2 regions of the Nocardiopsis sp. NPDC101807 genome follow, and region 1 is predicted to be linked to the other one. Evidence: predicted binding sites of a transcription regulator. Region 1 holds the regulator's gene; the other holds the start of a gene.
What was found. Region 1 encodes HrcA, which represses chaperone genes, less so after heat shock. Its sites were predicted from a motif close to TTGGCACTCTCNNNNNGAGAGTGCCAA; they were not measured.

Region 1 (3,649 bases):
GTCCCGGGGCTCGTCCGGGTGGGGCCCCGTGACGAAGTCGATGAGCTCCTCCACGCGTCCGAGCAGCGAGGGCTCCAGATCAGCGTAGGTACGGACCGATCCGAGGATCCTGCGCCACGCCTCACCGGTCTCCGACCGCCACCCGAGGGCCTCGACGACACCCTCCTTCCAGGGCCGCCCGCGCGGAACCTCGGGCCAGGCCCCGATCCCCACGGCGCCCGGCCGCACCGCCTGCCAGACGTCGACGTAGGGGTGGCCGGTGACCAGCACGTGCTCCCCGCGCACCCGCTCGGCGATCCGGCTCTCCTTGGACCCGGGGACCAGGTGGTCGACGAGGACCCCCAGGCGGCGGCCCGGGCCGGGGGAGAAGTCGGCCACGATCGAGGGCAGGTCGTCGACGCCCTCCAGGAACTCGACGGCGATCCCCTCGATGCGGAGGTCGTGGCCCCAGACCTTCTCCACGAGCTCGGCGTCGTGCGCGCCCTCCACGTAGATCCTGCTCCCGCGCGCCGTGCGCGCGGCGGCCCCGGGCACCGCCACCGAGCCGGACGCGCTCCGCAGGGGACCCCGCGGCGCGGGCGCGGGGCGCACCAGGGTCACGGGTCTCCCGTCGAGCAGGAAGGCGGCCGGGCCGAGGTCGAACACCCTGCGGCGCCCCGCACGGTCCTCCAGGGTCACGGTGGACCTGTCCCACGTCACGACCGCTCCGCAGAAGGCCTCGTCGGCGTCCTCCACGACCAGGTCCCGACTCAGGGCGACCTCGCGCACGGCCCCCTTGCGGGGCAGCCGCCAGTCTCCTGCGAGTACGTCGCGGCCGTAGCGGCCGGTTCCCTTGGTAGCCACGGTCGTGCAGTCTACTGGGGGAGGGTGTCGGTTCGTCCGCGCCGTGGCGCACGTCGCCGCGCCGGAGGGAAGATCCGGCGCCTCCGCCGGTGTTACTGCCGACGGGTACCCGTCCGGGTTTGCGGCCGGGCATAGAATTAGCACTGAGGACCCCGGAGTGCCAGGAGGTGGCGAGTTGCTGGACGAGCGCAAGCTCGCTGTCCTGCGAGCGGTCGTGGAGGACTTCGTCAACACGAACGAGCCCGTCGGCTCCAGGGCGCTGGCCGACCGGCACAGGCTCGGGGTCTCCCCCGCGACCATCCGCAACGACATGGTCGCGCTGGAGGAGGACGGGTACATCGCCCAGCCCCACACCAGCGCGGGACGCGTGCCCACGGACAAGGGATACCGGCTCTTCGTCGACCGGCTCTCCTCCGTCAAGCCCCTGTCGGCGCCGGAGCGCCGCGCCATCGAGTCCTTCCTCGCCGGAGCGGTGGACCTGGACGAGATCGTCGCGCGGACCGTGCGGCTCCTCGCCCAGCTCACCCGCCAGGTCGCGATCGTGCAGTACCCGTCGCTGACCCGTTCCTCGGTCCAGCACGTCGAGCTGGTCCCCCTGGGGGGCCAGCGGGTCATGATGGTCGTGATCACCGATACGGGCAGGGTCGAGCAGCGCGTCATCGACGGCCTCGGCGAGGTCAACGGGACCGCGGTCAACGACCTGCGCTCCATGCTCAACCGCGCCATCTCCGGTCTCCACCTCGGAGAGGTGCCCGACGCGGTGGAGGACCTGCCCGCGCAGGTCCCGCCCGAACACCGCCAGATGGCGGTGGCCGTCCTCTCCGTCCTGCTGGAGAGCCTCGTCGAACGGCACGAGGAGAAGATCGTCCTCGCGGGGACGGCCAACCTCGCCGCCGTGGACTTCGCCGCCAGCCTGCGGGACGTCCTGGAGGCGCTGGAAGAGAACATGGTCCTCATCCGTTTGCTAGGTGAGGCGAAGGACCCGTCAATGCTCACGGTGCGCATCGGCGCGGAGAACTTCCACGAGGGTCTCCGGTCCACCTCCATCGTCTCGGCCGACTACGGTGTGGGAAACCAGTCGCTCGCCAAGATCGGTGTCGTGGGGCCCACCCGGATGGACTATCCGGGAACAATGGGAGCGGTACGCGCCGTGGCTCGGTATGTCGGACAGATTTTGGCAGGACAGTAACTCAGTGGCCAGAGACTATTACCAGGTTCTCGGGGTGCGTCGCGACGCGTCCAAGGACGAGATCAAGAAGGCGTACCGGAGGCTCGCGCGCGAGCTCCATCCGGACATCAACCCCGACCCCGCGACCCAGGAGCGCTTCAAGGAGGTGACCCAGGCCTACGAGGTCCTCTCCGACGAGAACAAGCGCCGGATGTTCGACATGGGCCAGGACCCCTACGCTCCCGGCGGTGGCGGCGCGGGAGGCTTCGGCGGCGGGGGCGGGTTCGCCTTCGACGACATCATGAACGCCTTCTTCGGCGGCGGCCAGCCCGGCGGGCGCGGCCCCCGGGAGCGGGTCCGGCGCGGGCGCAGCATCAAGATCCGGGTCGAACTGGACCTGGTGGAGACCGCGTTCGGGGTCAGCAAGGAGATCACCTTCCCCACCGCGATCCTGTGTGAGACGTGCCAGGGCGAGGGGACCGCGGCCGGTTCGCACCGCACCACGTGCGAGATGTGCCACGGCCAGGGCGAGGTCTCCCAGGTGACGCGGTCCTTCCTGGGCCAGGTCATGACCTCCCGCCCCTGCCCGCAGTGCTCGGGCCAGGGCTCGGTCATCACCAACCCCTGCGGCGACTGCGCGGGGGAGGGCCGGGTGCGCGAGAAGGTCACCCGTACCGTCAAGATCCCGGCCGGCGTCGACGACGGCACCCGCATCCAGCTCGCCGGAGAGGGCGAGGTCGGCCCCAACGGCGGCCCGCGCGGCGACATCATCCTGGAGATCATCCAGCGTCCCCACCCGACCTTCGAGCGGCGCGGCGACGACCTGCACTGCACGGTGACCGTCCCCATGACGGCCGCCGCGCTGGGCGCGTCCTTCGCCTTCGACACCCTGGACGGGACCGAGAACATCGATCTGCGGCCGGGCACCAATTCCGGCCACGTCATCACCCTGTCCAACAAGGGCGTCACGCACCTGGACGGGGGAGGCAGGGGCGACCTGCGCATCCGCGTCGACGTGGAGACCCCGGCCAAGCTCGACGAGGAGCAGGAGAACCTGCTCCGCAAGTTCGCCGAGCTGCGCGGCGAGGACCAGTCCCCGGGGCGGTTCAGCCCCGGGCACGGCGGCCTCTTCGCCAAGCTCCGCGACGCCTTCGGCGCGAAGTGACACCCCCCGTCTTCCTGGTCGGGACCGCCGCCCTGGCGGCCGACCGGGTGACGGTGGGCGGCCCCGAGGGGCACCACGCCGCGGTCGTGCGGCGCATCAGGGAGGGCGAGACCGTCGACCTGTCCGACGGTCTCGGCCTGCGTGCCCGGTGCACGGTGTCCGCCGTGGGCAGGGACCACGTCGTCTGCACGGTGGTGGAGCGCCGGGAGGAACCCGCGCCGAGCCCCCGCCTGACCGTGGTCCAGGCGCTGCCCAAGGGCGACCGCGGCGAACTGGCCGTGGAGATGATGACCGAGGCCGGGGTGGACGCGATCGTGCCCTGGGCCGCGGAGCGGTCCGTCACCCGCTGGAAGGGCGACCGGGCGGCCAAGGCGCTGGCCAAGTGGCGCGCCACCGCGAGGGAGTCGGCCAAGCAGGCGCGGCGGGGGCGGCTGCCCCTGGTCGAGGACCTCGCGGACCGGTCCGCCGTGGCC
Region 2 (3,649 bases), on a different contig from region 1:
CGGCTGCCGTTGATCTCGAAGTAGAGGTCCCCGAACGTGGGGATGCCGCCGAAGATCCCGATGAGCGGGGTGATGAACCCCTCGGTGAACGCGGTGATGAGGTTGGCGAAGACCGTGCCGATCACGACCGCGACCGCCAGCTGCACCAGGTTTCCCTGGAGCAGGAACTTCTTGAAGCCTTCCATGGAACAGCCCTACGTACTCGATGTGTGTGGGAGAGCCGGGGCGTCCGAGGGGCGCCCACCGGCGCCCGCCAGCTTTCACCACCACACGTCATCGGTCAACCGCGAATGGTGATGGACAGCCGCGAGGCCGTGGCGTGCCCCGCCAGGCTCCGCGCCTCCGCGGGCGTCGCGGCGATGAGGATCAGCGCGCCTCCCCCGCCGCCCCGGTCGGACTCGGCCGGGAGGGCGAGGACGGGGCGGTCGCTGACCACCTCCACGGCGGGCCCCGCGCGCACCGGGGCGAACTCGTCGGGGCTCCCCGCGGCGAGGACGTCCACCCGGCTGCCGGGGGAGAGGAGGCCGACCGCCCCGGGATCGGAGACCCGTACGGGGACGGCCACCAGGCCGGGCCCGTACGGGCCCGCGGGAGGGTCGGAGAGGCGGGCGTCGGTGATCACCTCGCCCCGGCGCACCGGGGACGTGAGGGAGAGGCCGGCCGCCTCCGTGTCGGCGGGGAGCGCGCCGTCCGGCACCGCGTCGGAGGGCAGGGGGCGCGGGGAGAGGTCGTCCGCGGCGAGCGGCGACGTGGCGTCGAGGTCCCTGGCGGCGACGAGGACGAGGCCTGCCGGCTCCGGGGGAGGGCGTACCGCCAGCACGGCGCTGAGGAGCGCGGCGGCCGCGAGGAGGGCGGCGACGACGCGCCGGTGCCGGTCCAGCAGGCGGGTGAGCGCCCGGCGGTGCCGGTAGGGGGGTGGTGCGCTGGTCATGTTCCAACGCTAGGCCGCGGCGGGGCCGTGCGGCCGTTGTCCACAGGCCGGACGTGCCGAGCGCCGCCGAGTGCTCGGCGGCGCTGCGTCGGTCAACGGCCCTGCGGCTATCCCGCCGCGGCGGCGGTGCTGCTGGTCGTGCTCGTGCCGGCGCTCGTTTTGGCGCCCGAGTCGCCGGAGGAGCCCTTGGCGTCCGTGCCGGAGGAGGCGGCGCCGGAGCCGGAGGAGCCGGAGTCGGAGGATCCGGAGTCCTTGCCGTCGCCGGAACCGGCGTTGGAGCCGGTCAGGACGGAGCTGTTGGAGGTCTTGCCGCTGTCGGTGCGGTAGAAGCCGGAGCCCTTGAAGACGATCCCCACGGCGGAGTACACCTTGCGCAGGCGTCCCTCGCACTCGGGGCAGACGGTCAGCGCGTCGTCGCTGAAGCTCTGCACGACCTCCATCTGGGCGCCGCACTCGGTGCACGCGTACTGGTACGTAGGCACTGTTCCGGGTCCTCCTTGCTGGCACTCTCGCCCGTTGACTGCTAAATAGTACGCGCTCGCCGACCGGAGCCGCGACAGCACCTCGCGCCGAGCGCGCGGGGCGGCCGCCCAGGCGCCGGAACGGTGGCGTCGCCGGGGCGCGACCGCCAGGGACAACGCCCGGTCCGGGCGGGATAATCCCCCCGCCGTCACGGGCCGGGCGGGCCCCGGCGGGGCCGGAGGACCCGGGACCCCGCACGCGCGTCCGCGGGCCGCCGTACGTCCTCGGGCCGTCCCCGGACGGGACCGCCCCCGTACGCGCGTCCGCGGGCCGCCGCCCGCACCGAGGCCCCGCGTCACACGGTGTCGTGTCCCCCGGGCCACACCCCGCCCGCGAACACGCGCAGGCCGCCACCGGGCGTGAGGACGGCGTCCACCGACCGGTCGTGCGGCTCGGCCGGCAGGGAGTCCACGAGTTCGTCGTCGTGCACCAGGGCGATCGCCGGGGTGTGCGGTCCCTTGCGCGCGAGTGCGCGGTCGTAGCAGCCGGCGCCCCGGCCGAGCCGGTTCCCGCTCCGGTCCACGGCGAGGGCGGGGCAGACCACGGCGTCCGCCCGGGCGAGCGCCCCGGGGCCGTAGCGGTGCCCGGTGGGCTCCACCAGGCCGTGTCCGGCCGGGGCCACGCCCCCGGGCCCGTCGAAGGCCGCCCAGTCCAGGTCGCCGCCGGGCAGGAACACGGGCAGCAGCACGTACGTGCCGCGCTTCCACAGGGCCGTCACCAGCTTGCGGGTGTCGGGCTCCCCTCCGACGGAGTAGTAGCACGCGACCGTCCCGCCCATGGCGAGCCACGGGACGCCCATCAGGGCGTCCCGGACCGCCGATCCGACCCGCGCGCGCTCCTCCGCGCCCCGGGCCCGCCGCCGGGCGAGGACCTCCCCGCGCAGCCGGGCCTTCCCCGACGGATCGCCGTCACCGCTGCTCCCGCTCATGGGGCCAGTGTGGCAGCGGGACGGCCCGAGCGGCGAGGGGGCCGCTCCCGCCGGGACGGTCCGGGCAGGTCCGGCGGGGCCTGCCCCCGGGCGGTGAACGCCGGGTGGCGGTTTGCGCTCCGCCGTCCGAAAGGGCGGGGACTTCTTGCGCCCGGCCGGGCGTCGGGGCGCCGAGACGGCCGGGGACTGTCCTAAAGTGCCGACATGAACGACGCCACCGAGCAGAAGCGACCCTCCGCATCCGCGCCCGTCACCAAGGCGGTCGTGCCCGCGGCCGGCCTGGGCACGCGGTTCCTCCCCGCGACCAAGGCCACGCCCAAGGAGATGCTGCCGATCGTGGACAAGCCCGCGATCCAGTACGTCGTGGAGGAGGCGGTCGCCGCCGACCTCAAGGACGTCCTGATGATCACGGGGCGCAGCAAGCGCTCCATCGAGGACCACTTCGACAGGGCCTACGAGCTGGAGGAGGCCCTGGAGGCCAAGGGCGACGACGCCCGGCTGCGCTCGGTGCGCGAGTCCAGCGACCTTGCCCAGGTCCACTACGTCCGCCAGGGGGAGCCCAGGGGGCTCGGCCACGCGGTCCTGTGCGCGGAGGCGCACGTGGGCGACAACCCGTTCGCCGTGCTGCTCGGTGACGACCTCATCGAGTCCGCCGACCTGCTGCGCCGCATGATCGAGGTGCGGGAGAGGCGCGGGGGCAGCGTCGTCGCCCTCATGGAGGTGGAGCCCGAGCAGGTCTCCCTGTACGGGTGCGCGGGCATCGAGCCCACCGACGAGGAGGACGTCGTCGCCGTCACCGACCTGGTCGAGAAGCCCGCGCCGGAGCACGCCCCGAGCCGCTGGGCGATCATCGGCCGCTACGTCTGCGATCCGGCGGTCTTCCCCGTCCTGCACGAGACACCGCCCGGCCGCGGCGGGGAGATCCAGCTCACCGACGCCCTGCGCGAGCTCGCCCGGCGCAAGCCCGAGGACGGCGGGACCGTGCACGGCGTCCTGTTCCGCGGCCGCCGCTACGACACGGGCAACAAGGCCGACTACATCCGCACGGTGGTGGACTTCGCCTGCCGCCGGCCCGACCTCGCGGACGAGCTCCTGCCGTGGCTGCGCGACTTCGTCGAGCGTCAGGACGCCGGACGCCCCTGACCCGCCCCGGGGGCGCCCGCCCGCGGGTCCGGCACGGCCCGGCCGCGCCGGGAAGCCGCGCACGCGGGGCCGGACGTGGTGACAATGGGACGCGCCTCAACTCCTGAGGGAGGGGAGACGCTCCG

Region 2: the regulator HrcA is predicted to act here: its motif matches at 1,432-1,458, upstream of ACIRPH_RS13100 (FmdB family zinc ribbon protein).

The regions. Positions count from the first base shown of each region.
Region 1 is NZ_JBIWMK010000001.1:936,141-939,789, reverse strand. It holds gene ACIRPH_RS04090 (DUF3097 domain-containing protein) at 1-843, opposite strand, end outside; gene hrcA (heat-inducible transcriptional repressor HrcA) at 1,019-2,032, shown strand; gene dnaJ (molecular chaperone DnaJ) at 2,037-3,176, shown strand; gene ACIRPH_RS04075 (16S rRNA (uracil(1498)-N(3))-methyltransferase) at 3,173-3,649, shown strand, end outside.
Region 2 is NZ_JBIWMK010000004.1:26,193-29,841, forward strand. It holds gene ACIRPH_RS13090 (MscL family protein) at 1-185, opposite strand, end outside; gene ACIRPH_RS13095 (SAF domain-containing protein) at 281-931, opposite strand; gene ACIRPH_RS13100 (FmdB family zinc ribbon protein) at 1,039-1,413, opposite strand; gene ACIRPH_RS13105 (5-formyltetrahydrofolate cyclo-ligase) at 1,749-2,381, opposite strand; gene galU (UTP--glucose-1-phosphate uridylyltransferase GalU) at 2,586-3,524, shown strand.